DNA from 2 places in the Streptomyces sp. NBC_01013 genome. Region 1 is predicted to be linked to the other one. Evidence: predicted binding sites of a transcription regulator. Region 1 holds the regulator's gene; the other holds the start of a gene.
What was found. The regulator HspR, encoded in region 1, represses chaperone genes until heat shock. The targets are predictions, from matches to a motif close to TTGAGNNNNNNNNNCTCAA.
Positions count from the first base shown of each region.

Region 1 (15,647 bases):
CCCGTCATGCTGGCGCCCGTGCCGAACGCCATTGATTTCTCGGACAAGAAGGTCCTCATCGCCGACGATGTCGCCGATACCGGGAAGACGCTGAAGCTCGTCCGGGACTTCTGTATCGATCATGTCGCCGAGGTGCGCTCGGCCGTGATCTACGAGAAGTCGCATTCGCTCGTGAAGTGCGAGTACGTGTGGAAGAAGACCGACCGCTGGATCAACTTCCCGTGGAGCGTGGAGAAGCCCGTCGTGCGGCGCAGCGGGCAGGTATTGGACGCCTGACAGGCGGGGGACGAAAGCCCCCGCGGTCCCGTTCCGGGGCTGCGGGGGCTTTTGCGTTCTCGGGCGTTCGGTCGTTCTTTTCTGGAGCGTGCCCGGTCTTTTCTAGATCGTGCCCAGTTTGAGGATCGAGACCAGGGCGAGCAGTTGGATCGCGGACGCGCCCAGGGCCTTCGGCCACGGCAGGTCGTGGGACTTGCTCACCATCGAGGTGAACAGGGCCGCGGCCGCCAGCCAGGTGAGCCAGCCGAGGATCTGGACCAGGGAGTTCTCGCCGCCCAGGAAGAGCGCGAAGATCAGGCGCGGGGCGTCCGTGATCGACATGATCAGCATGGAGAGGCCCACGGTCGGCTGCCACGCGCCGTCGCCGCCGAGCTGGCGGGCGAGCGTATGGGTCACCGCGCCGAGTACCAGGCCGCCGAGCACGAAGCCGATGCCCGTGATGACGACGTAGGGGATGGCGTTGCCGACCGGTGCGTTGATGGCGTCGTCGCGGGCCTGGTCGAAGCCGAACAGGGCCAGCAGGCCGTAGAGGAACGTGACGATGAGCGCCGGGCCCCAGACGGGGTAGTCGCGCATCTGCCAGAACGTCGGCCCGGGGCGCGTCACGATGCCGCTCAACAGCTGCTTCCAGTGCAGGCGCGGGCCTGCGGGCTGGGCGGGGGCCTGGCCGGCGCGGTAGGTGTTGCCGTCGCCGTACGGGTCCTCGTTGATGCTGAAGGCCTGAGTGTGACCGGGGCTGTTCGCGTACGGATCGCCCTGGTGGTGCTGCTGGGGGTGATGGGGCTGCGGGTGCGGGTCGGCGAAGTACTCGGGCTCGTCCGCCCCGCCGCTGTTGTAGCCGCCCGCGTGGTAGCCGCCGCCCTGGTATCCGGGGGCGTTGTTGTAGCCGCCGCCTTGGGGCGGGGCGCCGTTGCCTCCTGTCGGCGGCCATTGCTGCTGTCCGTACGGCGGTGGTGCCTGATTGCCGTACGGCTGCTGCCGCGGTTGCTGTCGCGCTTGCTGCGGGGTGCGGTTGTCCCGGCCGCGTCCGATCCTGAATCCAGCCACGTAATCGAACGTACCTGGTCCGCACGGGTCGGGTGGGAGGGGCGGGGGAACTGGCCCGCCTTTGCGGCCTAGCTGTGACATCCCCTAAGGGAACCCTGGGGGGCTGTCCTCAGCCCGCTGTGAACAGGGCGCTGGTGAACGTGATCAGCGGGCGGTCCGGCGTGGCCGCCGGGTACAGCGCGATCAGGTCCGCCGTCTCGCCCCGGTGCGTGCGGACCACCGTGTCCGGCTTGCTGTCGCCGTCGAAGTCCGCGTACCGCTGGAGGAGGGTCGTTTCTGCACGAGCGGGGGAGGCGCCGTCCGCGGGCCTGCGCAGAGGGGCCGCCGGGAGCGGGTCGGACGGTGCCTCGAAGCGGTACGGGCCGCCCGGCCGGCCCGGTCCGTCGGGGCTGCCGAGCAGCAGGGTGCCCCTGCCGGTGGTGCCGGGCCGGTGGGGGACGGGTGTGTACACCAGGTCGTCGTACCCGTCGTCGTCCGTGTCCGTCCGGGGCTCGGGGGCGTACAGGGCCGGGCCCGCGCCCGGGAGGGTGCCGCCGGCGGCGTGCGGGCGGCCGTCGCGGGTGAAGGGACCCCGCAGGAAGCTGAGCCGGTCCGCGCTCGCCGTCAGGGCCAGGTCCGGGCTCCCGTCGCCGTCGAAGTCGCCGCAGACGGGGTGGTCGGGCCAGGCGTTGCCGAAGCGTGCCCGGTCCGGGATCCGCAGGGTGACCGCCCTGCCGGTGAGGCCCGCGGGGGAGCCGAAGAGGATCTGCAGCGGTACGGGCGGACGGCCGATGCCGTTGTACGGGGGGTCGGTGGCCACGATCAGATCGGTGAAGCCGTCCCGGTCCAGGTCGCACGACGCCTCGGCGTCGAACGCCGAGGGGAGGGTGTCGCCGATCTTGGCGGCGTTCGTGCGCGCGCTGAGCAGTTGGCGTACCGAAGGGTCCAGGCCGCGGGTGGCGGAGCCGTACACGACACCGATCCCGGCATCGTCGCCGTGGCTGTCGGCCGTCGGTTTCACCAGGTCGTCCAGGACGAGGTCGCGGTGGCCGTCGCCGTTGAAGTCGTCCGGGGTGTGGCTGCCGGTGCCGTGCGGGACCGCGTGGCGCGCGGCGCCGGCCAGTCCGGAGAGCGCGCGGGGAGGGGCGTCGCCGTTCTTGGGGGCCTGGGAGGCGGGGGAGCCGCCGCAGGCCGTCAGCAGGAGTACGCAGAGGCCGCCGACCGCCGCGGTCGCCGCTCCGGTGGGTCCGCCGGTTCGTGCTGTCGTTCTCGCCCTTGCGATGCGTATCCGCACGGGATACCTCCGATGCGCACCCCCGCGGGGATACCTCGTACGTCCTGGCCGGCCCCGGCACGGCGCTTTCGTCCTGGCCGCCACCTTGGTCGCGGCCGTCCCACATCATGCGTCACCGTGGCGGTCAAGCAGAAGCGGCCGGTCCTGCCCCCGAGGCAGGTCCGGCCGCTTGTGCAACGCGGTGGCGCGCTTCCGGTTACTTCACCGGTTCCGGCTCCGGCGCGTCAGCCGTTTCCGGCTCCCCCGCGGGGTCGGCCGGGGTCTTCACGGAGTCGAGCAGCAGCTGCGACACGTCGACCACCTGGATCGACTCCTTGGCCTTGCCGTCGTTCTTCTTGCCGTTGACCGAGTCGGTCAGCATGACGAGGCAGAACGGGCAGGCGGTGGAGACGATGTCCGGGTTCAGGGAGAGGGCTTCGTCGACGCGCTCGTTGTTGATGCGCTTGCCGATCCGCTCCTCCATCCACATCCGGGCACCACCGGCGCCGCAGCAGAAGCCGCGCTCCTTGTGGCGGTGCATCTCCTCGTTCCGCAGACCCGGGACCTTCGCGATGATCTCGCGCGGGGGCGTGTAGATCTTGTTGTGACGGCCCAGGTAGCAGGGGTCGTGGTACGTGATCAGACCCTCGACCGGGGTCACCGGGATCAGCTTGCCCTCGTCGACGAGGTGCTGGAGCAGCTGCGTGTGGTGGATGACCTCGTACTCGCCGCCGAGCTGCGGGTACTCGTTCGCGATGGTGTTGAAGCAGTGCGGGCAGGTCGCGACGATCTTCTTCGAGGCCTTCGCCTTCTTCGTCGAGTCGTCCTCGTCGTCCTCACCGAAGGCCATGTTCAGCATGGCCACGTTCTCCTGGCCGAGCTGCTGGAACAACGGCTCGTTGCCCAGGCGGCGGGCCGAGTCGCCCGTGCACTTCTCGTCGCCGCCCATGATCGCGAACTTGACGCCCGCGATGTGGAGGAGCTCCGCGAAGGCCTTGGTGGTCTTCTTGGCGCGGTCCTCCAGGGCGCCGGCGCAGCCGACCCAGTAGAGGTAGTCGACCTCCGAGAGGTCCTCGACGTCCTTGCCGACGATCGGGACCTCGAAGTCGACCTCCTTGGTCCACTCGACACGCTGCTTCTTGGCGAGCCCCCAGGGGTTGCCCTTCTTCTCCAGGTTCTTGAGCATCGTGCCCGCCTCGGACGGGAACGCGGACTCGATCATCACCTGGTAGCGGCGCATGTCGACGATGTGGTCGATGTGCTCGATGTCAACCGGGCACTGCTCCACGCACGCACCGCAGGTGGTGCAGGACCAGAGCACGTCCGGGTCGATGACGCCGTTCTCCTCGACCGTGCCGATCAGCGGCCGCTCGGCTTCCGCGAGGGCGGCGGCCGGGACGGCCTTGAGCTGCTCCTCGGTCGCCTTCTCGTTGCCCTCCATGTCCTTGCCGCCGCCTGCCAGCAGGTACGGGGCCTTGGCGTGCGCGTGGTCGCGCAGGGACATGATCAGGAGCTTCGGCGAGAGCGGCTTGCCCGTGTTCCAGGCGGGGCACTGCGACTGGCAGCGGCCGCACTCCGTGCACGTGGAGAAGTCGAGGATGCCCTTCCAGGAGAACTGCTCGACCTGCGAGACACCGAAGACGGCGTCCTCGGCCGGGTCCTCCCAGTCGATCTCCTGGCCGCCCGAGGTCATCGGCTGGAGTGCTCCCAGCGCGACCTCGCCGTCGGCGTTCCGCTTGAACCAGATGTTCGGGAAGCCGAGGAAGCGGTGCCAGGCGACGCCCATGTTGGTGTTGAGCGAGACCGTGATCATCCAGATCAGCGACGTCCCGATCTTGATCATGGCGACGAAGTAGATGAGGTTCTGCAGCGTGCCGAGTGCGAGTCCCTTGAAGGCGAGGACCAGCGGATACGAGACGAAGTACGCGGCCTCGTAGCCGCCGACGTGGTGGATCGCGCCCTCGAGACCGCGCAGGGTCAGGATCGCCAGGCCGATGACGAGGATGACGTACTCGACGAAGTACGCCTGCCAGGCCTTCGAGCCCGCGAACCGTGACTTGCGGCCGGCCCGGGACGGGAGGTTCAGCAGCCGGATGGCGATCAGCACGAGGATGCCGACCGTCGTCATCAGGCCGATGAACTCGATGTAGAGCTCGAACGGCAGCCACTCACCGATGATCGGCAGGACCCAGTCGGCCTTGAAGAGCTGTCCGTACGCCTGGAGCAGCGTCGGCGGCAGCGTCAGGAAGCCGATGGCGACGAACCAGTGCGCGAAGCCCACGATGCCCCACCGGTTCATCCGGGTGTGGCCGAGGAACTCCTTGACCAGGGTGATCGTGCGCTGCTTGGGGTCGTCGGTGCGGCTGCCTGCCGGTACCGGCTGTCCGAGGCGGACGAACCGGTAGATCTGCGCGACGGCTCGGGCGATGAGCGCAACGCCGACAACCGTCAGCACCAGCGACACGATGATCGCGGCGAGTTGCATGTGGGGCTCCTCGGGCCTGCGAGGGTGGGATCCAGCGATGATCGCTGATTACTCAGAAGCTTACTAAGCAGTAACTTAATCAGTCTGTGCTGACACTATCCACTTATTCCGCCGTCCTGTAGCCGGGCAGGCGGTGATCTGTGTCGCTCAGGTCCGCCTTGCCGCGCCGGGCGAGGCTCCGGACCGCCTCGCGCAGGGGTGCGCCGACGGCTTCCGCGAGGATCGCCAGGTCCAGCCCCAGCCGGTGGTGCTCGGCGTAGTACTGGTCGAGAAGGTCCGGTTCGTCCCACGGCATCGCCGAACGGTGGCGGACCTGGGCCAGGCCGGTCAGGCCGGGCTTCAGTTCCCGCCGCCAGTCTCTCGCACCGGGCGGCCGGTCGCGTACGCCGTCCGGAGTCAGCGGGCCCGGGCCGACCAGGGAGAGGTCGCCCCGTACGACGTGGGGAAGCCGGGAGATCACGTGGAGCCGCAGTCGGCGGGTGCGCAGGGACCGCAGGACGAAGGGCCTGCCGCCCGCTCCGACGCGGGTCGAGCGTGTCAGTACGTCCCCGGACCCCGGCTGTACGGCGAGGGCCAGGGCGGCGGCGGCGAGCAGGGGGGCGGCCAGGAGGAGCAGGGCCGAACCGAGTGTCAGGTCCAGGACGCGCTTCGCGGAGGGGCGCGGGAGGGCCGCCGGTTTCCATGCCCTCAGGGCCCTCCGGACCATCGGGAGGCGGGGTGGGCGGGGCGGCTGCCAGGTGCGTCCGGCGGGTCGGGGGCGCCGCCGCGGCCCGTGGCCCCGCCCTTGCCACTGCGTCTGCATCGTTCGCACCTGCCTGGGTCGGCTGCCTGAGTCGGGGGATCGCGTGCCGGTTTTGCACTGCTCACGGCATTTTGTGACAGAACGATCCCACGCGGCGATGATGGGGAGGGGTGTGTGACCCGTGGGGGCGGGCAGGTGTCGCCCGTACGCGGGTCGGATTTGCCGCTGATCGCCGGTATGTGATGTGTGTCCACCGTCACGGGCGAGCCTGTCGCGACTGGTAGTGCGGGGTGCGTGCACGATAGTTGAGTCGCCTCGACTCAGGTCTGTTGACACTGGAACGGGCGTCATGCATCCTTGAGCCAGATCCACTCAAGTAGTCAGTTGGAGGAATTGAAATGGCACGTGCGGTCGGCATCGACCTGGGCACGACTAACTCCGTCGTCAGCGTTCTCGAAGGCGGCGAGCCCACCGTCATCACCAACGCCGAAGGTGCCAGGACCACGCCGTCCGTCGTCGCCTTCGCGAAGAACGGCGAGGTACTGGTAGGCGAGGTCGCCAAGCGCCAGGCAGTGACGAACGTCGACAGGACGATCCGTTCGGTCAAGCGCCACATGGGCACTGACTGGAAGATCGACCTGGACGGCAAGAGCTTCAACCCGCAGCAGATGAGCGCCTTCATCCTGCAGAAGCTGAAGCGTGACGCCGAGTCCTACCTGGGCGAGAAGGTCACCGACGCGGTGATCACCGTCCCGGCGTACTTCAACGACTCCGAGCGTCAGGCGACGAAGGAGGCCGGCGAGATCGCGGGCCTGAACGTCCTGCGTATCGTCAACGAGCCGACGGCCGCCGCGCTGGCGTACGGGCTCGACAAGGACGACCAGACGATCCTCGTCTTCGACCTCGGTGGCGGCACCTTCGACGTGTCCCTCCTGGAGATCGGCGACGGCGTCGTCGAGGTGAAGGCCACCAACGGTGACAACCACCTCGGTGGTGACGACTGGGACCAGCGCGTCGTCGACTACCTGGTGAAGCAGTTCGCCAACGGGCACGGCGTGGACCTGTCCAAGGACAAGATGGCTCTCCAGCGTCTCCGTGAGGCCGCGGAGAAGGCGAAGATCGAGCTGTCGTCCTCGACGGAGACCTCGATCAACCTGCCGTACATCACGGCGTCGGCCGAGGGCCCGCTGCACCTGGACGAGAAGCTCACGCGCTCGCAGTTCCAGCAGCTCACCGCTGACCTCCTGGACCGCTGCAAGAACCCGTTCCACAACGTCATCAAGGACGCGGGCATCCAGCTCTCCGAGATCGACCACGTCGTTCTCGTCGGTGGCTCGACCCGTATGCCGGCCGTCGCGGAGCTCGTCAAGGAGCTCACGGGCGGTCAGGACGCCAACAAGGGCGTGAACCCGGACGAGGTCGTCGCCATCGGCGCCTCGCTCCAGGCCGGTGTCCTCAAGGGCGAGGTCAAGGACGTCCTGCTCCTCGACGTCACCCCGCTGTCCCTCGGTATCGAGACCAAGGGAGGGATCATGACCAAGCTCATCGAGCGCAACACCACGATCCCGACCAAGCGCTCGGAGATCTTCACGACGGCCGAGGACAACCAGCCGTCCGTGCAGATCCAGGTCTACCAGGGCGAGCGCGAGATCGCCGCGTACAACAAGAAGCTCGGAATGTTCGAGCTGACCGGCCTGCCGCCGGCCCCGCGTGGTGTGCCGCAGATCGAGGTCGCGTTCGACATCGACGCCAACGGCATCATGCACGTCGCTGCCAAGGACCTCGGCACCGGCAAGGAGCAGAAGATGACCGTCACCGGTGGCTCCTCGCTGCCGAAGGACGAGGTCAACCGGATGCGTGAAGAGGCCGAGCAGTACGCGGACGAGGACCACCGCCGCCGCGAGGCCGCCGAGTCGCGCAACCAGGGCGAGCAGCTCGTCTACCAGACGGAGAAGTTCCTCAAGGACAACGAGGACAAGGTCCCCGGCGACGTCAAGACGGAGGTGGAGACCGCGCTCACCGAGCTGAAGGAGAAGCTCAAGGGCGAGGACACCGCCGAGATCCGTACGGCCACGGAGAAGGTCGCGGCCGTCTCCCAGAAGCTGGGCCAGGCGATGTACGCCAACGCCCAGGCCGAGGGCGGCCCGCAGGCCGAGGGGCAGCCGGGTGCCGAGCAGGCCCAGGCCGACGGTCAGGACGATGTCGTCGACGCCGAGATCGTCGACGACGAGAAGGACTCCAAGGGCGGTGCGGCGTGACCGAGGAGACTCCGGGCTTCGAGGAGAAGCCCGACGTCCCCTCCGGCGCCACCCCTGACGACGCCGAGCCGAAGGCCGCCACCCCCTCTTCGGAGGAGGCGGCGGCCCCGGCCGGGGACGCGAACCAGACAACGGCACTGACCGCACAGCTGGACCAGGTCCGCACGGCGCTCTCCGAGCGCACGGCCGACCTCCAGCGGCTCCAGGCCGAGTACCAGAACTACCGCCGCCGCGTGGAGCGGGACCGGGTCACGGTCAAGGAGATCGCAGTCGCGGGTCTCCTGTCCGAGCTCCTGCCCGTGCTCGACGACGTCGGCCGGGCCCGCGAGCACGGTGAGCTCGTGGGCGGGTTCAAGTCGGTGGCCGAATCGCTGGAGACGGTCGTCGCCAAGCTCGGACTGCAGCAGTTCGGCAAGGAGGGCGAGCCCTTCGACCCGACGATCCACGAGGCCCTGATGCACAGCTACGCGCCGGACGTCACCGAGACGACCTGCGTGGCGATCCTGCAGCCGGGCTACCGGATCGGCGAACGCACCATCCGTCCCGCGCGGGTGGCGGTGGCCGAACCCCAGCCGGGTGCGACCCCCGCGGCCGCCAAGGAAGAGAAGAGTGACGACGAGGAGAGCGGTGGCGGCGAGGAGGTCTGACATTCCGTCCGACCACCTGGCAGCACACCGCCCGCCCACCCGCCCGGCCATGTGGCGGGTCGTCCGGAAGGAGGGACGTCGATGAGTACGAAGGACTTCGTCGAGAAGGACTACTACAAGGTTCTCGGCGTCCCGAAGGACGCCACCGACGCCGAGATCAAGAAGGCGTACCGGAAGCTCGCCCGCGAGTTCCACCCGGACGCCAACAAGGGCGACGACAAGGCGGAGGAGCGCTTCAAGGAGATCTCCGAGGCGAACGACGTCCTCGGTGACACCAAGAAGCGCAAGGAGTACGACGAGGCACGCGCCCTCTTCGGCAACGGTGGCTTCCGTGCCGGACCGGGCGGGGCCCAGGGCAACTTCAACTTCGACCTGGGGGACCTCTTCGGAGGTGCCCCGGGCGGGGGCCAGAGTGGCGCCGGCGGGTTCGGAGGCGGCGGTCTGGGAGATGTCTTCGGCGGCCTCTTCAACCGGGGCGGCGGCGGCACCGGCACACGGGTGCAGCCGCGTCGCGGCCAGGACATCGAGTCCGAGGTGACGCTCAGCTTCACCGAGGCGGTCGACGGGGCCACGGTCCCGCTGCGGATGTCCAGCCAGGCGCCCTGCAAGGCGTGCTCCGGCACCGGCGACAAGAACGGCACCCCCAGGGTCTGCCCGACCTGCGTCGGCACCGGCCAGGTCTCGCGCGGCAGCGGCGGCGGGTTCTCGCTCACCGATCCCTGCCTGGACTGCAAGGGCCGGGGCCTCATCGCCCAGGACCCCTGCGAGGTCTGCAAGGGCAGCGGCCGGGCGAAGTCGTCGCGCACCATGCAGGTCAGGATTCCGGCGGGTGTTCTCGACGGCCAGCGGATCCGGCTCCGCGGCAAGGGCGCCCCGGGCGAGCGGGGCGGACCGGCCGGTGACCTCTATGTCGTCGTCCACGTCGACGCCCACCCGGTCTTCGGCCGCAAGGGCGACAACCTCACCCTCACCGTGCCCGTCACCTTCACGGAGGCGGCGCTCGGCGGCGAGGTGAAGGTCCCCACACTCGGCGGACCGCCGGTCACGCTGAAGCTTCCGGCCGGCACGCCCAACGGGCGCACCATGCGGGCCAGGGGCAAGGGCGCGGTCCGCAAGGACGGTACCCGCGGGGACCTGCTGGTCACCGTCGAGGTGACGGTCCCCACGGACCTCGGCCCCGAGGCCCGGGACGCCCTGGAGACCTACCGCAAGGCGACCGCGGACCAGGACCCGCGGGCGGAGCTGTTCCAGGCAGCGAAGGGAGCTTGAGGTGGACGGCCGACGACGCAATCCGTACGAACTCACCGATGAATCCCCGGTGTACGTGATCTCGATCGCGGCCCAGCTCTCGGGCCTGCATCCTCAGACGCTGCGCCAGTACGACCGCCTCGGCCTGGTCTCGCCCGGCCGCACGGCCGGACGCGGCCGGCGCTACTCGGCCCGCGACATCGAGCTGCTGCGCACCGTGCAGCAGCTGTCGCAGGACGAGGGCATCAACCTGGCCGGCATCAAGCGCATCATCGAACTGGAGAACCAGGTCGCCGCCCTCCAGCAGCGCGTCGCCGAACTCTCGGCGGCCGTGGACGGTGCGGCGGTGGCCATGCAGCAGCGCGAGGCGCAGGTGCACGCCTCGTACCGGCGCGACCTGGTGCCGTATCAGGATGTGCAGCAGACCAGCGCGTTGGTGGTCTGGCGCCCGAAGCGACCGAAGGACTGAGCGGGGGACCTCCCTGCGCAAGGAGCCCGTCACCCCGGAACACCGGGGTGGCGGGCCTCCGTGTTGTGGGCGGCGGTGCGGGCACTTCAGCTGCGTGGTGCCGCGGGCCTGTCCGGCGTGGGCGGCGGTGCGGGCTCGGCGATGCCGGAGCGGACGAGGAGGGCGCCGAGGTGCGTGCGGCTGGTGGCGTCGAGGGTCTGCATGAGCTTGGCGATGTGGGTGCGGCAGGTACGGACGCTGAAACCCAGCTTCCGTGCCACGGCTTCGTCATGGTGCCCCTGGACGAGGAGGCGGGCGATGCTGAGCTGCACGGCGGTGACGGGAGTTCCCGGGGCGGCGGTCTGCAACTGCTCGGTGATCGGAGTGGCCTGGGCCCACAGCACCTCGTACACCTGCACCAGGTAGCGGACCAGCGCCGGATGCCGGATCTGGAGAGCCACCTCGCGGTCGGCCGTCGCGGGGATGAACGCTACGGCGTGGTCGAAGATGATCAGCCTGTCGATGGTCTGTTCCAGGGTTCTGACCTGCACCTGTCCGGGCGGCATTCGCTCCAGGTAGTCCCTGACGGGGGCGCTGTAGCGCGCCGGGTGCTGGTAGATGTGGCGGAGCCGGGCTCCTCTGCCCACCACTGACAGGCCGTTGGCCAGACCCTGCTCGATCTGCTCGGCGGACCGGTGACCGCCCGGCTGAGCGGTCAGAACCTCGGTACCGGCGACGGCGGCGGCTTCCTGGAGCGCGGAGTCGATCAGCCTCTTGCCCTCCAGGGCGGTGATGGAGAGGTTGGGGTCCTCGCTCGCGATGGCCGCCAGGGGTGCCAGCGAGTCGACCAGTGCCGCGCTGCGGCGCACCTGTTCGTAGACGTTGCGCGTGATGGGCTGCAGCAGGTGCGCGAGCGCGGCGGAAGGCGTGGCAGGGCGCAGCATCGTCGGATCGCGGGGGTCCGGGTGGAGCAGGGCCATCTCGATGAGGCAGGGAGCCGGTGAGATCTCGGCTCGCGGCAGGCGCCCGCGCCGCAGGGATTCGGAATAGAGACGGATCGCCGGCTCGCACAGTTCGGAGCCGCTGTGCGGGTGATTTGGTATGCCCGTTTCCGTACCCATCTGGACCCCCTCATTCTTTGCAGTGCAACAAGATGACGGTGGTGAAACCCTAGCGACCGGGGGAGTGTTGACGTGTCGGGGGAGCCGGGAACTCCCTCGGCTTCCTCAGGGCACGACCGCGCTTCTCCCCCGTTGCGTGGTTGTGCTCCCGGCCCGGGGGTGGGGATTTCTGGGTGCCGGCCGGTCAGGAATCCTGTTCGAGGATTCCTGACCGGGAGATCAGATAGCCGAGCTGGGCACGACTGTTGCTGCCGAGCGCGGCGCTGAGCTTGGCGATGTGGGAGCGGCACGTACGTACGTTCATGCCGAGACGACGGGCGATCGCCTCGTCGACATGGCCCTCGACGAGCAGCTTCGCGATGGAGTGCCGTACCCCCGAGATGCCCTCGGGCGTGGGGTCGTACGGGATTTGCTCCTGCAGGGGGATCGCACGCCGCCAGAACTGCTCGAAGACGGTGACGAGGTATTCCACGATGCCCGGGTGCCGTAGTTCGAGTGCCACCCGCCGGTCGTTGGTGGCGGGAATGAAGGCGACGGTGTGATCGAAGATCATGAGCCGCTCTATGAGCTCTTCGAGCGTGCGGATCTCCACCTTGCTCTCCGACATGCGGGCCGCGTAGGTGAGGGTTCCGTGACTGTGCCGGACCGTGTGCTGGTAGAGGGTCCGCATGCCGACACCCCGCTGGGTGAGGACGTTCCCCCGCTCCATCGCGGTGTTGAGCGCGTCCTCGCTGCGGCCGCCGCCGGGCTGGATCGTGAGCACTTCCGAGTGGCACTCCGTCATGGCCAGCTCGATCGACGCGTTGATGCGGTCGATGCCTTCGAGCACCGTGATCGCGTGCGTGGTCGGCGGCGCCTGGGCGCTGATGGCCATGAACGGTTCGAACGCCTCGGTGAGTTCGACCGACAGGCGCCGGCGGTCCTGGATCTCCCGCTCAATGGGGTGGAGCCGTTGGGTCAGAGCCGCCGACGGGGGTACAGGTCTCAGCCATGTGGCATCGTCGGGATCCGGATGCAGCAGAGCGAATTCCAGCAGGCAGGGGGCCAGCTCGGCCTCGGTCCGGGCTATCTTTCCGACACTCAGCGCGCTGGCGTACAGCCGGGCGCCCTCGTCGCACAGAGCGCTCACAGAGTGGGGATGTGTCGCGTTTGTGTCACTTGTGATCATTAGTCCACCCCCCAGGAACATGAATCTGCAGGAACATGATGCATCGGTTCTGTGGCATTGACGTGCCTGAATAGGCAATCGTCTTGTGATGCGGGGGAGAGGACACATTGGAAGTGAGGACGAAGCCAACTATGAGTAACAAGATGCTTCGCTCGGTGCTTGCTGCGGCCTTCTCCGCCGGGCTGATGTTCGGGGCGATCAGCACCCTGGGATCTGCTGGGCACGGTGAGCTCGCAGGACCGACGAGCGCACAGCTTCAGGCCGTACCGCCGCCCGATCTCGCATGGGACAGCGTCCCTGTCGATGCGACGGCTACCCAGGCCCGGAACGTGGTGGCATCTGACCTCGCCTGGGACCTGGTGCCGATGAAACCGGCTCAGCCGTGACCACCCCGCCGGACGACCGGACCTTCCGGCGCGAGATGGCAACCGCCTACCGCTCAGGGTGGCATTTCATCGACCTCGTCACGGCACTCCCCCACCGTGGTGATTCGTTGATGGTCACTCTGTTCGGCGACCCGGTCGTCGTCGCCCGTGAGGACGACGGGGAACTGCGCGCCTACCGGTGCCTCCGCAAGCCGCGCGGAGCGCCGCAGCCCGTACGCTGCGCCATTCGGTACGACATGATCTTTGTGAACCTCGCGCAGCGTGACCATCAGCTGTTCGAACCTGAAGCCATCTCCGCCACCCCCCGCAGTGCCTGAGCGATCCCCCGTCGTTCCACGTCGCTCAGACACTCCCCCACACAACGGCGCCACCGTGACCTGAACACGGTGGCGCCGTTGTGCTTCTCCCGGAGACATTCCGGTCGGAGCAGTGCAGAAGGTGACAATCTTCTCTGTCTGTGGGGCGTGGCCCTCCCTGCTCCGCCCTCCCATTCCAAGGGACGTTCATGAGCGGACACGAGGTCGAAGAACTGCCGGGCCGGCGCGGAGGTGACGGTGACGCCGCATACTCCGACGCCATGCTGCTCCACCGCGAGGCGGAGGTCTCCTTCGACGACACGGTGAACTGGAAGGTCCTGCTGGCGGTGTGGCTGAGGGCCGCCGCCGTGGCGTCCGCGGTGCTCCTCCTCTTCGGCTTCGTCGGGCTCATCGCCCTGGCCGGCGATCCGGGGAGCGGTCTCGGGATCATGGGGGTCGGCATGCAGATCGCCATGATCGCCTTCGTCGCCGTCTTCCTGGCGTCGAGGACCGCCGAGCCGGTCGGTGAGTGGCGGATCCTGCTGGCCGACCGGGGACGGCACGCCGAATCGGCGTACGCCGAGATCGCCAGGGCCGCGCGGGAGCGCCGACTGCCGGTCGTGCCCGTGTTCCGCCGCATCCGCACCGGGGGTGAGCACCCCCGTGTGACCCACCGGATGGTGCTCCGGGACGGGAGTTACGTCGCGTACCTCTCGGTGTTCGCGTACGGCACCGGCCTCTACGTGGGCTGGGTGATGCGGCGCGACCGGCGGGGCACCGAACTCGTCGGGCAGTTCGTCTCCGACTTCGTCAGGGGCTTCGGCGGTACCGACACGGAGAAGGCCGTGATGCGGACCGAGCCGCCGCGCGCCATGCGGGAGGCGCTGCACGCCGCCGCCCTGGAAGGGGTGCGCGTCGCCGTCGACGGACGCACGGTCGCTCCCGGGGCGGCCTTCCCGCACGGTCTCCCACGGACCGAGGAGGACGTCGCGGCGCCCGTCCCGGTCCAGGAGCCCACGCCCATGGCGCCGCCGCCCCTGCCGCGCCGGCGGCCCTGGGCGGAGGGCGGCAGCTGAGGGTGCGCGAGGGGCCGGCGGCGGGAGCGGTCAGCCCCGGCCGAGTGCCCGGTCCAGGCTGATCTCGATGACGACCCGGTCCGGGTTGGGCGACGGGGTGCGCTCGTAGCGCTCCATGTGGCGGCGTTCCGCCGTCTCGACCCTGTCCTGCTCCGTGCGCACCCTGGCGACGCCCTCCAGGGTCGCCCAGCGCGCCCGGTGCACCTGGCAGGCCGCGACGCGGGCGCCGTCCGGGCCCGCGGCCAGGATGTTGGCGACCTTGCGGCTGTTCTTGTTGGTGATGATGCGGGCGAGGCCGGCCTCGGGGTCGTACGTCACGCACACCGGCACCACGTGCGGGGTGCCGTCGGGGCGGGGCGTGGTGAGGGTGCACAGGTGGGACTCGCGCCAGAATGCGAGGTATTCCGGGCTGGGGTTGCGTACGTCGACTGCCATGGGGCCAGCGTAGGCAGTCCGGGGGGTGGCCCGGGCCGGTGGGCGGCCGTGCACGGCCGGGCGGCTCGGAACACGGCGGGCCCGCGGCTCGCTTCGAGGAGGGGAACCGTCTCGGGGCGAAGGGCAGCCGGCGCTCGGAACGGAAGGGCCCGCCCGGGCGCCGCCCCGGTTCCGTCTTGAGATCTGCCTTGAGTGGAATAGACTCAACTTTGTGCACGTTGATCGTGTCAGTAACGAGAACGGACCAGTCGTCGCAAGGAGGAGAGAGCGCACGTGGACGCCGAGCTGACCAACAGGAGCCGGGACGCCATCAACGCGGCCACCAGCAGGGCCGTCAAGGACGGGCATCCCGATCTGACCCCGGGGCACCTGCTGCTTGCGCTGCTGTCGGGGGAGGACAACGAGAACCTCGTCGATCTGCTGGCAGCCGTCGAGGCCGACCAGATCGCCGTACGCACCGAGACCGAGCGGCTCCTGAGCGCGCAGCCCAGCGTGACCGGGTCGACCGTCGCGCCGCCGCAGCCCAACCGTGAGCTGCTCGCCGTCATCAACGACGCCGCCCGCCGGGCGAAGGAACTCGGCGACGACTACATCTCCACCGAGCACCTGCTCATCGGCATCGCCGCCGAGGGCGGTCGCGCCGGTGAGATCCTCGACGGGCAGGGCGCCAGTGCGAAGAGGCTGCTGGACGCATTCGAGAAGAGCAGGGGAGGGCGCCGGGTGAGCACACCGGACCCGGAGGGCCAGTACAAGGCCCTGGAG
Region 1 is NZ_CP108687.1:4,421,006-4,436,652, forward strand. It holds gene OG538_RS19240 (phosphoribosyltransferase) at 1-276, shown strand, start outside; gene OG538_RS19245 (YIP1 family protein) at 379-1,323, opposite strand; gene OG538_RS19250 (FG-GAP repeat domain-containing protein) at 1,433-2,596, opposite strand; gene OG538_RS19255 ((Fe-S)-binding protein) at 2,793-5,060, opposite strand; gene OG538_RS19260 (sugar transferase) at 5,164-5,766, opposite strand; gene dnaK (molecular chaperone DnaK) at 6,201-8,060, shown strand; gene grpE (nucleotide exchange factor GrpE) at 8,057-8,707, shown strand; gene dnaJ (molecular chaperone DnaJ) at 8,789-9,976, shown strand; gene OG538_RS19280 (heat shock protein transcriptional repressor HspR) at 9,978-10,424, shown strand; gene OG538_RS19285 (LuxR C-terminal-related transcriptional regulator) at 10,511-11,524, opposite strand; gene OG538_RS19290 (helix-turn-helix transcriptional regulator) at 11,709-12,692, opposite strand; gene OG538_RS19295 (hypothetical protein) at 12,824-13,078, shown strand; gene OG538_RS19300 ((2Fe-2S)-binding protein) at 13,075-13,395, shown strand; gene OG538_RS19305 (hypothetical protein) at 13,584-14,450, shown strand; gene OG538_RS19310 (pyridoxamine 5'-phosphate oxidase family protein) at 14,481-14,885, opposite strand; gene clpB (ATP-dependent chaperone ClpB) at 15,159-15,647, shown strand, end outside.

Region 2 (15,647 bases), 1.7 Mb from region 1:
GCCGAGCTTGCCGTTGCGGGCCCGGCGGACGATGTCCTCGTAGGCCTGCCAGAACTCGAAGAAGTTGAGCGTCTCGGCCTTCTTGATGGCCGCGACGACGAGCTGGCGGTCACCGTTCGGCTTCACCAGGTCGATGGCGAGGCCGAGGTTGACGTGCTCCGGCTTCACCAGGGTCGGCTTGCCGTCCTTCTGGGCGAAGGAGTAGTTCATCGCCGGCATGGCCTTGAGGGCCTGCACCATGGCGTACCCGATGAGGTGCGTGAAGGAGATCTTCCCGCCGCGGGCGCGCTTGAGGTGGTTGTTGATGACGATGCGGTTGTCGAACAGCAGCTTCACCGGGACGGCGCGGACGGACGTAGCCGTCGGCAGTTCCAGCGAGGCGTTCATGTTCTTGGCGACGGCGGCGGACGGGCCGCGCAGCGTCACGTACTCCGGACCGGCCGGGGCCTCGGTGGCCGGGGCGGCGGCAGCCTTCGCGGCCGGAGCCGGAGCGGTCTTCGCAGGGGCGGCCTTCACCGGAGCGGCCTTCACCGGAGCCGCCGGGGCGGCAGGTGCGGGCGCGGTCGGAGCGGGTGCCGGGGCGACCGGAGCCTTGGCCGCGGGTGCGGAAGGCGCCGGCGTGGTGGCGGCCGGGGCCGCGGGCACCGCAGCCCCCGCTGCTGCGGCGCCGGGAACGGGCTTGTCCGCCGTGCCGGACGTGCCCGGCTTGTAGTCGGCGAAGAAGTCCCACCAGGCGCGATCGACCGAGCTGGGATCCTGGAGGTACTGCTGGTAGATCTCGTCGACGAGCCACTCATTGGGGCCAAAAGCGGCAGCCGGGCTCGTACCCGGGCTGGCTTGGTCGGTCGAGATGCTCGAGTTACTGGGGGACTGAGACGACACGGCGGCAACCGCCCTCTTCCGCTTCACAAGGTGATGGACAGCGGAAATCAAGGCTACGCCTCCCCGGCCGTTCCATGCAGGCCGGGCCGGTCTTCGTCGTGCAAGTCACATCGAAAGTCGGGTTTCGGGGCAGGAAATGGCGGGAAACAAGCTTGGTTCCGCTTCACTCCGGGTACGCGAGACCGTAGTTACGGCCCCTTGGACCGTACCCCTTGAACAGAACACGTAGAACGTGCCCTTCCGGTTCGAACCCTATGTCAACCTCGTGACTGTTGGATGCCCGGAAGAGTGACGCGTATGCGGCAACCGCGAGCCGATTCGGCCACACCGATCCGGCCGCCGTGCAGATCCACCGCCCAGCGGGCGATCGCCAGGCCCAGTCCCGTACCGCCGTCACTGCCGGGACCGTGCGGGGAGGGCATCTCACCCCGGTTGAAACGCTCGAAGACCCGGTGCCGTTCGGACTCCGGGATGCCGGGGCCCTCGTCCAGGACCTCCAGGTGCAGCGACTCGGGCTGCGGACCGCGCCGGGCGAGCACCGTGACCCGGCCGTGCGGCGGGCTGTGCTTCACCGCGTTGTCGATCAGATTGGCCACCACCTGGTGCAGCCGCTCCGCGTCCGCGTGCGCGGTCAGCTCGGGCGGTGACACGTCCAGGTGCAGATGGACGTCCTTGCGGGAGTGGTTGCCGGAGCCCGAGGACAGCCTGCGGTGCGCGGCGGCGAGGTTCGCCTCCTTGAGCACCCCCGACAGATAGGGCCACACCTCGAAGCGGCCGGCCTTCAGCGTGACCACGCCGTTGTCCAGCCGGGACAGGTCCAGCAGCGTCTCCACCAGCCGGCCGAGCCGCTCCGTCTGTTTCAGCGCCGTGCGCATGGTCTCAGGATCCGCCGAGGACACCCCGTCCACGACGTTCTCCAGCACGGCTCTCAGCGCCGCGATGGGCGTGCGCAGCTCATGTGAGACATTCGCCACCAGCTCCTTGCGGTGCCGGTCCACGGCGGCGAGGTCGTCCGCCATCAGGTTGATCGTCTGCGCGAGGTCGCCGAGCTCGTCCCGCCGGTCCGCCCCGCTCACCCGTCTGGTGTAGTCGCCGTGCGAGATCGACCGGGCCACGGCTCTCATCTCGTCCAGCGGCGCGGTCAGGCCGTGCGCCACGAACTGGGTGATCAGCAGGGTCGCGATCACCGAGAACACCGTGATGAACCGCAGCTCGGTGCGCGTGCGCACGGCCACCATGATCAGCCCGGTCGTGATGAACACCGAGACCACGACCAGCGTGCCCAGCTTGGCCTTGATGGAGAACGGCCGCAGCCCCGGTCCGGGCGCGGTCATGGCGCGGGAGTCTCCAACGCGTAGCCGACACCGTGCACCGTACGGATCCGCTCCGCGCCGATCTTCCGGCGCAGGGCCTTGATGTGACTGTCGACGGTACGGGTGCCCGAGGCGTCGGCCCAGTCCCACACCTCCGCCAGCAGCTGTTCCCGGGAGAGCACCGCGCGCGGGGTGTTGGCCAGGCAGACCAGAAGGTCGAACTCGGTCGGCGTCAGGTGCACGTCATCGGCGCGGACCCGCACCCGGCGCTGTGCGTGGTCGATCTCCAGCTCACCGAGACGCAGGATTCCGCTGCGGGGCGTCACGGCGGCCAGCGCGGCCCGCTCCACCCGGCGCAGCAGGACGTGGACCCGGGCCGCCAGCTCGCGCATGGAGAACGGCTTGGTCATGTAGTCGTCGGCGCCGACGCCGAGGCCGACGAGCATGTCGGTCTCGTCGTCGCGGGCCGTCAGCATCAGCACCGGCACCGGGCGCTGGGCCTGCACGCGCCGGCAGACCTCCAGGCCGTCGAAACCGGGAAGCATGATGTCGAGCACCATCAGATCCGGCTGCCAGGCCTCGGCCGCGTCCACGGCCGCCGGGCCGTCGAGTGCGGTCTGCACCAGGAAGCCCTCGGCCCGCAGCCGGGCGGAAATGGCATCGACGATCGTGGCGTCGTCCTCGACCACCAGCACGCGGCGCTGCGCGCCCGGGGTGGCCGCGACACCTGTGTGGGTGGTGTGTGTCTGTTCCATCGCCCCGCCCCTGCCCGTTCTCACGGAGGCCATTCCCCCGGACGTACGGTCTTCGCTCGTGATTTTCGTGGGTGATCCCGCTATCGGTCAGCAGCGTAAAGGCACCGGAGGGCTCCCGGCTACGCAGGGTGCAAGGCCGCGGGGGCGGGCCGGGGGCACAACGGAGGCGGAGTGTCGCGCTTGTGGCACTTGGCCCCCGGGCGTCCGGGGGGCCCGCATACCCGGCGGGGGCTTATCGGCCTGCTCGAATTGCGAGATGGACCACGTCGGGCACACCTCGGGCAACGCCTACTTCTTCCGTCCTTACCCCATGGAATCCGGCATTCCGAAGGGCCTGTTCGAACTCCGCGGAAGGTTGTGCGGACCACACCGCGAGAACGCCGCCCGGCGTGAGCCTCGCGTGGCAGTCGGCGAGGCCGGCCGGGGAGTACAGATTCCCGTTCTCCTCGGTGACGGTCCAGTCCGGCCCGTTGTCGATGTCCAGACACAGGGCGTCGTAACGGTCCGTAGTCGTCCGCAGGTACGCGACGAGGTCCGTCGTGAGCACGGAGGTCCGCGGATCGGCGAGCGCCGCCCCCGAGATCCCGGCCAGCGGCCCGCGCAGGTGCCAGTCGACGATGGCGAGCTCCCGCTCGGCCACCGCGATCCGCCCCCACCTCGGCTCGGCGGCGGCCCGGGCGAGGGAGAACCCGACGCCGAGTCCGCCGATGAGCACCGCCGGGGCCGGCCGGCCGGGGGGCAGCGCGTCGAGCGCGGCGTCGATCAGCAGCCGCTCGGAGCGCCCGTCCGAGGTGTCCATCAGGAAACACCCGTTGGCGATGATCTCGAAGTCGTCGCCCCGCCGCCGCAGGACGACCTCCCCGTACGGTCCCTCGCGGCGGTCCAGGGTGACGGGGGCGAGGGCGTCGGGGCCGAAGGTCTGGGACATGGGGCTGATCTCCGGTGGTGGCGTTCGGTGTTCCCGTCATCCTGTCCGCCGGGCGGCGGCCGGACCAGCGGATTACCCGAACGAGTCCGGCCGCGGCGGTCCGGCCGGGTCGTCAGGTCAGCCGCGTTCGCGGCGCGGACCGCGTACGGCGAACAGCGCGGCCCCCGCCGCACACGCCACCGAGGCCACCAGCCATGCCGCGGGCTGCGGACCGGGCTGCATCGGCCAGGCCCATACGGAGGCCGCTCCGCCCGGAGTGCGCGGGGCCGCCAGGTAGACCGCGCTGCTGTAGACCGTCATGGGCAGCCAGCTCAGCCGGGCACCGATCAGGGCGGCGGAAGCGGCCGCCACTCCGGTCGCACCGAGAACATTGCGGACCATGCCCGGTGCGCCGAACGACTCGGGATGCCCGGGGACGGCCAGCGCGAGAGCCGCCGCGGCCGGGACGGCGAGCGCGAGCAGGTGCAGCAGCCGCCGCGGCCACCAGCGGTGCACGGCGGTGCGGTCGAGCTCGTCGGCGGCGGCGTACAGGCTGGTGCCGATGGCCGAGGAGACCAGCAGCGGCGCCAGCACCAGGACCGGGACGCGGGCGCTGTGGTCGAAGTGGTCCTCCAGCCGCCCGGCCGACCACGCTGCGAGGAGCACGATGCAGGCCAGCGCGGCGGCGGTACGAGGGAGGGCGCGGGAGCGGAGATAGAGGCCGGGCAGGCGGGGCCCGGGAGCGGAGTGCTTCGCGGTGGCAGTGGCGGCGCGGTTCACAGGGCCGGCACCTCCGAGGGGTCGCAGCTCGTGCTCGTGGCCAGATAGCGGCCGAGCCAGGCCCGGCGCTCGGGGGCGGGCATCGCCTCGATCCTGCGGAACAGCGGGTCGCTCTCCGCGCCCGGCAGCTGTGCGGCCCGGAGGCCGGCGAGCCAGTTCGTGACGGCTAGGTCGGTGTTCATGATCCGGTCGGAGCCGGCCGGGGCATCGCCGTCGGCCGGGCAGTCCCGGGAGATCATGCTCGCGGCCGTCTGCCAGGCGTAGTCGTCCGGCCGGCTCAGCCGGTCGCGTACGAGGTCCCAGCCGCGGGTGAGCGTCGACAGCTGAGCTTCACCGGAGCCCTCCCGGACGTTGTGGTCCACGTAGCGGATCGGTGCTCCCGGCACACCGTCCAGCCGCGCGATCAGTCCGGAGAGCGCCCGGGACGCCTGCGGCAGCAGCGATGCGTCGAGTGCGTTCAGGCAGACCTGCGGGCTGCCGTCCGTGCAGACGAGCCGGCCGGCAGCCGGATCGTCCCGCAGCAGGTCCCCGCCCGTGTGCAGGATGAGCGGCGCGACGGCGGCGGCCAGGGCGAGCGGTACGACAGCGAGGAGCCTGCGCCGGGCGGCGTGGATGATCAGTGCGGCCAGGGCGAGTCCGCCGGTCCACGCCACCATCGCGGGGGCGAACCACCACACGGGCAGCGCCCCGTCGAGCTCGTACTGCATCGCCGGATCGAGATACTGCCCCGGGCCTTCGGAGTAGGGCAGCGCACCGAGAACGACGTACAGCAGCACGGCCAGGACCGGCGCGGTCAGCCGCCACCGGGACCGCTGACCGACGACGAACCCCACCAGGCATACGGACACCAGGAAGGCGCTGTCCACCACGGCGAAGGACGGGAACGGGCTGCCGCCCCCGGCATACGGCCAGGTGGCGAGCAGCGCGGCGGCCAGCGCGGCGAGATAGCCGGCCACCGCCCACAGGGCGAGCGGCAGGGCAGCCACCATGGCCCGGGCCGACCGGGCGCGCGGGGTGGAACTCCAGAGTTCGGTGGTGGAGCGCCGGTGCTCGCGGGCGCCCTGCCAGCAGGCGGCGGCCGCCACCAGCGGACCGGCGAGCAGGGCCGCGCCGGTATGCAGCAGTCCCTGGGTCTCCCCCCAGCTCCCCTGCCAGGTGTCGGCCTTGGCCGCCATGGTGACGGCGAGCATGACCGCCGTGCAGGCACCGGTCCACGGCGCGATCCCGCGGCGCAGTTCGGTGCGCAGCGCGAGGAGCGTCGGGCGGCGGCCGGCGGCGGGGGAGCGGGCGGGCCCGGAGGCGTCCTGCGGCCGGGTGACGGGGGCGTGGTCGGTGGTCATCGGGCGCCCGCCGTCGCGCGGTGGGCCCTCAGGGCAGCGGCGTATCCGCGCTCGATCGGGCTGCCGTCGATCCGGTCCGCGCCGTCGTCCTCGCTGCCGAGGGCAGCCAGTGCGGCCGTCGACCCCCGGTACGCGATGCGTCCCGCCTCGACGAGGGTCACATCCGCGCAGGCCGTGGCCACGTCCTCGACCAGGTGCGTGGAGAGGATCACCGTGGACTGCTCCCCGAGCTCGCGCATCAGTGCCCGGAACTCCACCCGCTGCTCCGGGTCCAGGCCCGCGGTCGGCTCGTCGAGCAGCAGCAGATCCGGTTCGTTGACGATCGCCTGTGCGATGCCCACGCGCCGGACCATGCCGCCCGACAGGGTCTTCATCCGGGCGTCCAGCCGGTCCGTCAGGCCCACCCGGTCCACCGCCCGCTCCACGGCGCCGGCGATCAGGGCGCCGTCCATCTCCTTGAGCCACGCCACGTAGGCGACGAACTCGCGGACGGTGAAGCCCGGGTAGAAGCCGAACTCCTGCGGCAGATATCCCAGCCTGCGGCGGACCTCCGCGCGGCTGCGGTGATCCGCGGACGCACCCACCTCGGCACCCAGCAGCTCGATCCGGCCGGACGTCGGCGCGGCAGCCGTCGACACCACTCTGATCAGCGACGTCTTGCCCGCCCCGTTCGGTCCGAGAAGGCCGTGCACGCCGGGTGTGAACTCCAGATCGACGCCGTCCAGGGCAGTCCTGCGGCGATGTCGGACCGTCAGCCCCTCGACGCGGACGGTGCTGTTCACGCGGTCACGCTCATGACTTCTCCAGATGGTCGAAGGATCTGCGGCGCAGGGCCAGCAGCCCGGCGCAGAGCACGGCCGCGGCCGCCCAGGCGCCCTGGGCGGCCGCACCCGCGAAATAGCCGGCGGCCTCCGCCGGCGACTCGTCGAGCCCCGTCGGCAGCGTTCCGAGGGCCGGTACGGTGACGGCGGCGGCCCAGCACGCGGCGACGGACGAGGCACCGGTGAGGCAGCCGACGTACGAGCCGAGCGCCAGCGCCCCCAGCGTCATGGCGAGCCCCGGCAGGAGCCAGGCCAGGACCCCCGGTCCGCCGGCCGACGCGGGCAGCACCGCCCAGGCGAGGGCGAGCACCGGGACGGTCACCGAGAGCACCGCGGCCGTTCTGATCAGCAGCAGCCGTAGGCCGCCGCCCGGACTGGCGGCGATGATCTCGTGCAGGGGGTCGGTGCGGCGCCCGTAGGAGAGGCCGACCCCGGCGAGCGGCAGGACGGGCGCGACAACGAGGAGCAGGGGGCGCGCCGCGCTGCCGAGCCCGCCCACGTAGGCCAGGGCGACGGCACCGAGCGCCACCAGCAGCAGGGCCCCCACCCACGCGCCACGGAGAGCGGGTCCGGCCGCCCACACCGCCCGCCCGAGCCGGTGGGCGGCCCCGGGAGCCGTCCGGCGCGCCGGTACGGCGCTCGCCTCCGCGACCGCGAGCACCGAGGTGCGGACGTCGGCCAGCAGCGGTGCCGCGGCCCCCCGGCCACGTACCGCCGCCGACACCCGGTCCGCACAGTGCGCACAGGACTCGACGTGCTTCTCCAGTGACCAGGCGTCGGTCTCGGCGGCGGTCCCCGCCGCGTACCGCGCCGCCAGTTCGTCTCCCACGTGCCAGGCCGTCATGCGGTGCCTCCCAGCGGACCGTTCTCCACAACCAGCCGGTCCAGTGCGGACCGCAGCTCGCGCCGGGCCCGCGAGGCCCTGGTCTTGACCGTGCCCTCCGGTATGCCGAGCAGCCGGGCGGCTTCCCGGGTCGTCAGCCCGTCGATGACCGTCGCCCGCAGCACCTCCCGGAGCTCCGGCGAGATCCGGTCGAGCGCGGCCCCCACATCCCCGTACTCCAGACCGGCCAGGACCCGGTCCTCGGCGGAGGGCACGGCGGCCCCCCACTCGGCACCGTCCACGTGTTCGGCCTGTGCCACGCGCTCCGTCCTGGCCCGGACGCGCTGCGCGTCGACCAGCCGGCGGGCGGCGATCACCCAGAGCCAGCCGCCGGCTTCGGCGCCCCGGTGCGAACCGGCGGAACGCCAGGCCGTGACGAAGGTGTCCTGCAGTACCTCTCGTACGGTCTCGGTGTCCGCGCACCGCCGGTTCAGCCGAGCCAGCAGCCAGCCGGAGTGCCGGTCGTAGAGCGCGGCCAGCGCGGTCGTGTCCCCCTGTGCGACGGCACGCAACAGCGTCTCGTCGTTCCGGTCCTCCCCCGAGGGGCGCAAGTGGCTCACACCTCCTCTATCGACGGCCGGACGCCGGCCGGTTCACGCGCGGCGCAGACGGATGCTGTCAGGGGCGTGGTGCCGGCCGGCCGTGCACCGCGATGTGTTCGGCCGACGGCCCCGAGCGAGGCCGTCGACGGGCAGGGCCAGGACGGTCGTACCGGCGGTGCCGGCCATGCCCGAGCGGGGGCAGGCCGCATCTGCGCGGTCCGATCGGGTGGCAGCGGGCGCCGAGCCCGGCCGCGATTCGGCCGGATCATGGGTCCGGGCGCCCCCGCGGCATGACCGGGGCGAAGCCGGTGCACACGGTCCGACGGCGCGACCACCCGGCTCAGGGCGCGGAGTTCGACGTCCGCGGTGGTCTCGGCGGCCCGCGCTGCGGACCCCGCCTGCACGCGGCTCAGCGAACCCTCCCCGGGCGATCGTGCCGTCCGGGCCGAGCCTTCGGTCGTCGTTCACGCCGGCCCTCTGCCCTGCGGCCGGGTCCCCGTGACACGCAGGTCCGTCCCCGACGGTCAGCCCCCGGCCGGGGTCCAGATGTACGGCGTGGTGGTGGTCACGGCGTGGAAGCCCAGCCGGCGCAGGATCGGCGCGCTGTCGTCGGAGGCGTCGACCTGGAGATGGCGGGCCCCGCGGGCGGCGGCCAGCTTCGCGCGTACGGCGACCAGGGCGCGGTAGATCCCGCGGCCCCGCCACGGCGCCAGGGTCGAACCGCCCCACAGTCCGGCGAAGCTCGTCCCCGTACGGGAGACCAGCCAGGCCGCGGAGACGACCTCGTCCCCGGCCTCGGCGACGAACACGGCGATCTCGTCCGGGGCCGTGGCGACCCGGCCGATCAGGTCCTCGCCCAGCCGGCTCAAGTCCTGGCCCCAGACCTCCGACTCCATGGCGGCGATACGCCGCAGGTCGGCGTCGGCGGTGACCTGCCGCAGCGTCACCCCGTCCGGCAGTACCGGGTCAGCGGCCAGCTCGTCCGCGCGACCGATGAGCACCGTCTCCCGCTCCTCGGGGACGAAGCCCGCCGCGAGCAGCCGGTCGGGGAGGTCGGCCGGCCGGTCGTGGCCGCGGGTCTTCCACTCCACGGCCTCGCCGCGTGCGGCGAAGTACGCGCACTGCCGGGCGATCAGCTGGTCCAGCTCGGTGCCGCGCACCCCGACGTCCGGGGGAGTGGTGACGAAGCCGCGGAACTGGCCCACGACGCGCAGCAGCTCGCCGTCCCGCTCGTAGTGGACGCCCGCGGGCGGATTCGGGGCTGCGCCGCGCATGTTCCCGTCGTAGGCGGCGAGCAGGGTGGCGAGGTCGGTTCCGGAGGATTCGGTCACAGCAGTGAGCGTACGAGCCGGCGCAAACGCTTTTCCGGCCTCCGCCGGTCATGTGGAGGCTTCAGCGCACCCGCGGCGCGGTGAACGTCACGGCGGCGGCCGGTGCCGTGACCTCGGCGTCTGCGCTGAGGGCCCAGGCGGCGACCCGGGAGACCACGGCGGCCGGGACCGCCTCGCAGATCCCGGGAGCTGCCGGCACGTCCTGTGTCGCGTGCGCGTCGTGGGGGAGGACGACCCGGTGGCCCCGGGCCAGGGCCGTGCGGGCCGTCGCCTGGACGCACATCTCCGACATCATGCCGCAGACGGCGACCGCCTCGACGCCGGCTCCGGTCAGCAGGTCCCCCAGGGACGTGCCCGCGAAGCCGTCGTCCCTGGTCTTGCGGATCACGTGCTCCGCGGGGCCCGGTTCGACCGGCAGGTGGAGCGCCCATCCGGGGGTGTGCGGCTCGTCACCGGCGCCTGGTGCGCCGTCGTTCTGGAGGTGCACGACCAGCGCACCGCTCCGGCGTGCGCGGGCGATCAGGGACATCGTCCGCTCCAGCAGACCGGCGGCACCGGGCACGGCACGCTCCCCGCTCACCCCCGCCTCCTGGACGTCCACGACGAGCAGGGCCTGCACAGGGAGGAGGGCATGGGTCATGCGGCCCATCCTGATCGGTCGGTCCCCCGCACTCCACGGGATTTCGCCCCCGTGGGCCGGGCCCCGGAGTCCTGGACGGACGTCGGCCGGACGCGGGCCGGGGGAGCGGGGAATCCAGGACCGCTCCGACAGGCAAGCCGAAGCGCGTCATCCAGGACGACGCGATCCTGCTGCTCAGGAAGAGGGAAGCGCCCCCGGGCGTCCGACGATCCGGCACAGCCCGACCGGCGCCTGCCCGCCCCGGAGGAACGGCTCCTCGCGCGTGTCACGAGGGCAGGGCGGCCTCCCAGGCGGCCTCGATCCTGGCCCGCAGCCGCCGCGCGGAGGGTGCGACGAGCGCGACGTACGGACCATCGAGCCGGGCAGCCGGCGCGCACACGCCGACCGTCACCGGACCCACGACCCGCTCTGCGCCGGTGTCCGGGTCAGGGCGCGTGGGCGGTCAGCGGGGCGCGTGGGACTACGACGGCACCCGTCAGGCGTTGCACACCTCGCAACGTACGAGTCGTACGTGATCGCTCACAGCGAACACCGCCCCGGGAACATTGGGCGGCTCAGGAGCATTGAGTCTGCATAGCTCAACTTGACTGCCGAAGGGGAGATCATGGCTACTGAGTCCAATGCGGTCACACCGCTCACCCTGCCTGTGCTGCCGCTCGACGACGAGGTCGTGCTGCCCGGAATGGTGGTGCCTCTGGACCTGTCCGACAGTGATGTACGTGCCGCGGTGGAAGCCGCGCAGGCAGCCGCCCGAGAGGGTGGCGGCAAGCCCGAGGTGCTGCTCGTTCCGCGCATCGAGGGGACCTACACCGGGATCGGTGTCATCGGGACCGTCGAGCAGGTCGGAAGGCTTTCGGACGGTGACCCCGGCGCACTCATCCGCGGGCGTGGCCGTGTGCGGATCGGGGCCGGGACCAGTGGCCCGGGCGCCGCGCTGTGGGTGGAGGGAACCCGGGTCGACGTCCCCGTCCCCGAACCCCTCCCCGGGGCCGTCGCCGAGCTGGTCAAGGAGTACAAGGCCCTCGCGACCAGCTGGCTGAAGAAGCGCGGCGCCTGGCAGGTCGTGGACCGGGTCCAGCAGATCGAGGACGTTTCCGCCCTCGCCGACAACTCCGGGTACTCACCGTTCCTCACCACCGCTCAGAAGGTGCAGCTGCTGGAGACCGCCGACGCGGTCGCCCGGCTGAAGCTCGCCATCCAGTGGCTGGGCGAACACCTCGCCGAGCAGGACGTCGCCGAGTCCATCGCCAAGGACGTCCAGGAGGGTGTCGACAAGCAGCAGCGCGAATTCCTGCTGCGGCGCCAGCTCGACGCCGTGCGCAAGGAGCTCTCCGAACTCAACGGTGACCCGGAGGACGAGTCCGACGACTACCGGGCACGCGTCGAGGCCGCCGATCTTCCCGGGCACGTCCGCGAGGCCGCGCTCAAGGAGGTCGACAAGCTGGAGCGCTCCTCCGACCAGAGCCCCGAGGGCTCCTGGATCAGGACCTGGCTGGACACCGTCCTCGAACTGCCGTGGACCGAGCGGACCGAGGACGCGTATGACATCAAGGGCGCCCAGGAGATCCTCGACGCCGAACACGCGGGACTGCAGGACGTGAAGGAGCGCATCACCGAGTACCTCGCGGTGCGCAAGCGCCGCGCCGACCGCGGGCTGGGCGTCGTCGGAGGCCGGCGCGGCGGTGCCGTGCTGGCCCTGGTCGGGCCGCCCGGAGTCGGCAAGACGTCGCTCGGCGAGTCCGTCGCGCACGCCATGGGCCGCAAGTTCGTCCGTGTCGCACTCGGCGGCGTCCGGGACGAGGCGGAGATCCGCGGCCACCGGCGTACGTACGTGGGCGCGCTCCCCGGCCGTATCGTCCGTGCCATCAAGGAGGCCGGTTCCATGAACCCGGTCGTCCTGCTCGACGAGATCGACAAGGTCGGCTCCGACTTCCGGGGCGACCCCGCCGCGGCGCTCCTCGAAGTGCTCGACCCGGCGCAGAACCACACCTTCCGCGACCACTACCTGGAGGTCGAACTCGACCTCAGCGACGTCGTCTTCCTCGCTACCGCCAACGTCCTGGAATCCATCCCGGAGGCGCTGCTCGACCGGATGGAACTGGTCAGGCTCGACGGCTACACCGAGGACGAGAAGGTCGTCATCGCCCGCGACCACCTGCTCCCGCGCCAGCTGGAGCGGGCCGGTCTGGAGAAGGCCGAGGTCACCCTCGACGAGTCGGCGCTGCGCAAGCTGGCCGGTGAGTACACGCGGGAGGCGGGGGTCCGGAATCTGGAGCGGGCCGTCGCGCGGCTGCTCCGCAAGGTCGCGGCCCAGCACGAACTGGGTGACCGTGAGCTGCCCTTCACGGTGACCGACGAAGATCTGCGTGGACTCATCGGCCGGCCGCACCACGTCCCCGAGTCCGCCCAGGACCCGGCCGAGCGCCGCACCGCGGTGCCGGGCGTGGCCACCGGGCTAGCGGTGACCGGGGCGGGCGGTGACGTGCTCTTCGTGGAGGCGTCGCTCGCCGACCCGGAGACCGGGGCGTCCGGACTGACCCTGACCGGTCAGCTCGGCGACGTGATGAAGGAGTCCGCGCAGATCGCGCTGAGCTTCCTGCGCTCGCACGGTGCGGAGCTGGAACTGCCGGTCGCGGACCTGAAGGACCGCGGTGCGCACATCCACTTCCCGGCCGGCGCCGTGCCGAAGGACGGCCCGAGCGCGGGCATCACGATGACGACGGCGCTGGCCTCGCTGCTCTCCGGACGGCTGGTCCGCACGGACGTGGCGATGACCGGTGAGGTGTCGCTGACCGGGCGGGTCCTGCCGATCGGCGGCCTGAAGCAGAAGCTGCTCGCCGCGCACCGGGCGGGGATCACCACGGTGGTGATCCCGAAGCGGAACGAGGCCGACCTGGACGACGTCCCGGCCGAGGTGCTGGACACCCTGGACGTGCACCCGGTCACCGACGTCCGCCAGGTCCTGGAGATCGCCCTGGCCCCGGCCACGGCCCAGGCGGAGCGGAGGATCCCGGCCGCGGCGTAGCTGTCACGGCGTGACGGACGTGGCACTACGGACACGACCGGTACGGACGGCCCGTCACCCCCCGCGGGGAGGCGGGCCGTTCCGCGTGGGCGATGGGTCCGGTCAGGGGCGGTAGATGGTCCCCGGGACCGGCTCGGCCGGCGCCATCAGCTGCGGGACGGTGACGAAGGTGTAGCCCCGCCTCTTCAGCTCCTCGATGATGCCGGGCACCGCGGGCACCGAGCCCTTGTAGATGTCGTGCAGCAGGATGATGCCGTCCTTGCTCGCCTGGTCGAGTATCCGCTTCTTGATCAGCGCCGAGTCGGTCGTCGAGTAGTCCTTGGCGGTGGCGCTCCACAGGATCTGCGAGAGCCCGAGGTCCTTGCTGATCTCGGAGACCGTGTCGTCGGTGCGGCCCTGCGGCGGACGCATCAGCCGCGGCTTCTTGCCGGTGATCGCCGCGATCGCGTCCTGCGTCTTCTCCAGCTCGGCGCGTATCTCGGCGGGCTTCTTGTCCGTCAGGATCTCGTGCGACCAGGTGTGGTTGGCCACCTCGTGGCCTTCGGCCTCGATCCGGCGCACGGTCTCGGGGTGCTTCTTCACGTGGTTCTTCCCCAGCAGGAAGAAGGTCGCGTGGACCTTCTCCTTCTTGAGGATGTCCAGCAGATGGGGGGTGTCCTCGGCCGGCCCCGCGTCGAAGGTGAGGGCTATGCACTTCGCCTTGCGGCAGTCCACCGGGCCGAACGACCCCTTGGCGTCCGAGCCCGCGTCGCCGCGGGCGGATCCGGGCGCCGTGGTCTCCATCGAGCAGCCGCTCAGCGTCAGCGTGAGCGCCGTCACTAGAGCGACGGCCAACCCCGTACCGATCGACTTCGTCCTACTGGGCAAGGCAGGTCACTCCCTCGTTGTTCACGCCGCGCTTACGTGCGGACTGCAAGGACTATACACAGGACGTATACACGCGGTGTATAGGGGTGACGTGAGGGTGGGTGAGCGTCTCCGTACCTGGTCGGAGCCGCTGAACAGGGCAGAGCCCGGCGACGGGGTGCGTCACCGGGCTCTGGGGGGGAAGGGGCGGCGGCAGGTCAGCCGTTCGCCATCGCCTGTACGCGGTCGAGGGCGCCGTTGAAGTGGTTGTGGTCACCCACTGTCGGGCCGGACGAGGTGTACTGCCAGATCGTGTAGTAGCCCCAGCCGGCCGGGAGCGTGCCGACCGTGGTGTTGTAGCGGGCCACCCAGAGCGGGTTGGTGGCGCCGAAGCTCGCGTTGTCGCCCGTGCAGGACTGCCACCAGCTGGTCGCGGTGTAGATGACCGCGTCGCGCCCGGTGCGCGCCTTGTAGGTGTTCACGAAGTCACGGATCCAGGAGACCATCCCGGCCGCGGTCTTCCCGTAGCACTGGGCGCCGTACGGGTTCCACTCGATGTCGAGCACGCCGGGCAGCGTCTTGCCGTCCCTGGACCAGCCGCCGCCGTGGTCGACGAAGTAATTGGCCTGGGTGGCGCCGCTCGTCGTGTCCGGGGTCGCGAAGTGGTACGAACCGCGGATCATCCCGACGTTGTACGAGCCGTTGTACTGCTGGGCGAAGTCCTCGTTGGTGTAGTACGTGCCTTCCGAGGCCTTGACGTAGGCCCACTTGACGCCGCTGTTCCAGAGCGTCGACCAGGCCACGGCGTTCTGGTGGCCGCTCACGTCCACGCCTTCGGTCTGGACCGCGCGGGTGGTGGGCAGGCCGCCCTGGCCGTCATGGGCGATGACGCCCATGCCCATCGTGGCCGTGCCCCGGGCCGGTTTGGTGGGGTCGCCGGCGGTGGTGGCCGCGCCGGCGGCGCCGGGCAGCGCGACGAGGAGGGAGAGAGCTGCGAGCAGAGTTCCCGCCGCGGCGAAGCGCGAGCGACGGACTGTCTTGGAGCCGGATCTGTGCACGGGCATGTGCGTGCCTCCGAGGCCTCGGTGGGGGGACCTGCTGACCCGGGGCGCGGCAGGCGCACCCCTGGCGGCATGTCATGGTGTGGACATGCCATGCATGACGCTACGCACGTAGACCCGGGTGGCGGAAGAGGGCCTGGGCGGTGCCGTTGGTCTACTCCTGCGAAATACTGGCGGAGCTGCGGCGATGAGCGGCGGTGAAAGAAACTTTCAGTGGCGGGAAAGCGCATGAGGGGTGTTGACGTGCACGGGAGCGAAAGCGGGAGTGAACCCGGCGCAACCGGAGGAAATGGTGTGGACCACGAGTTCCTCGCTCTGGAGCTGGAGTTGGCCGTCTTCCTGCGCCGCGCCCGGGCCAACTCCGGCGAAATGGCGCGCGAGGTGCACCCCGAGCTGGAGGCGGCGGCCTACGGTCTCTTCGTACGCCTGGAGTCGGCCGGCCGTCAGCGGGCCACCGACCTCGCCTCGTACTTCGGTGTCGGCAAGGCCACCATGAGCCGTCAACTACGCGCCCTGGAGGT
Region 2 is NZ_CP108687.1:2,687,836-2,703,482, reverse strand. It holds gene OG538_RS11295 (multifunctional oxoglutarate decarboxylase/oxoglutarate dehydrogenase thiamine pyrophosphate-binding subunit/dihydrolipoyllysine-residue succinyltransferase subunit) at 1-882, opposite strand, end outside; gene OG538_RS11290 (ATP-binding protein) at 1,140-2,216, opposite strand; gene OG538_RS11285 (response regulator transcription factor) at 2,213-2,950, opposite strand; gene OG538_RS11280 (spermidine synthase) at 3,183-3,878, opposite strand; gene OG538_RS11275 (hypothetical protein) at 3,996-4,637, opposite strand; gene OG538_RS11270 (hypothetical protein) at 4,634-5,977, opposite strand; gene OG538_RS11265 (ABC transporter ATP-binding protein) at 5,974-6,759, opposite strand; gene OG538_RS11260 (hypothetical protein) at 6,770-7,642, opposite strand; gene OG538_RS11255 (RNA polymerase sigma factor) at 7,639-8,241, opposite strand; gene OG538_RS11250 (GNAT family N-acetyltransferase) at 8,748-9,497, opposite strand; gene OG538_RS11245 (isochorismatase family protein) at 9,616-10,194, opposite strand; gene OG538_RS11240 (hypothetical protein) at 10,460-10,594, opposite strand; gene lon (endopeptidase La) at 10,799-13,219, shown strand; gene OG538_RS11230 (polysaccharide deacetylase family protein) at 13,322-14,002, opposite strand; gene OG538_RS11225 (lysozyme) at 14,284-15,129, opposite strand; gene OG538_RS11220 (MarR family winged helix-turn-helix transcriptional regulator) at 15,355-15,647, shown strand, end outside.
Region 2: a site for HspR is predicted at 10,758-10,776, ahead of lon (endopeptidase La). Genes of this name have one in related genera too.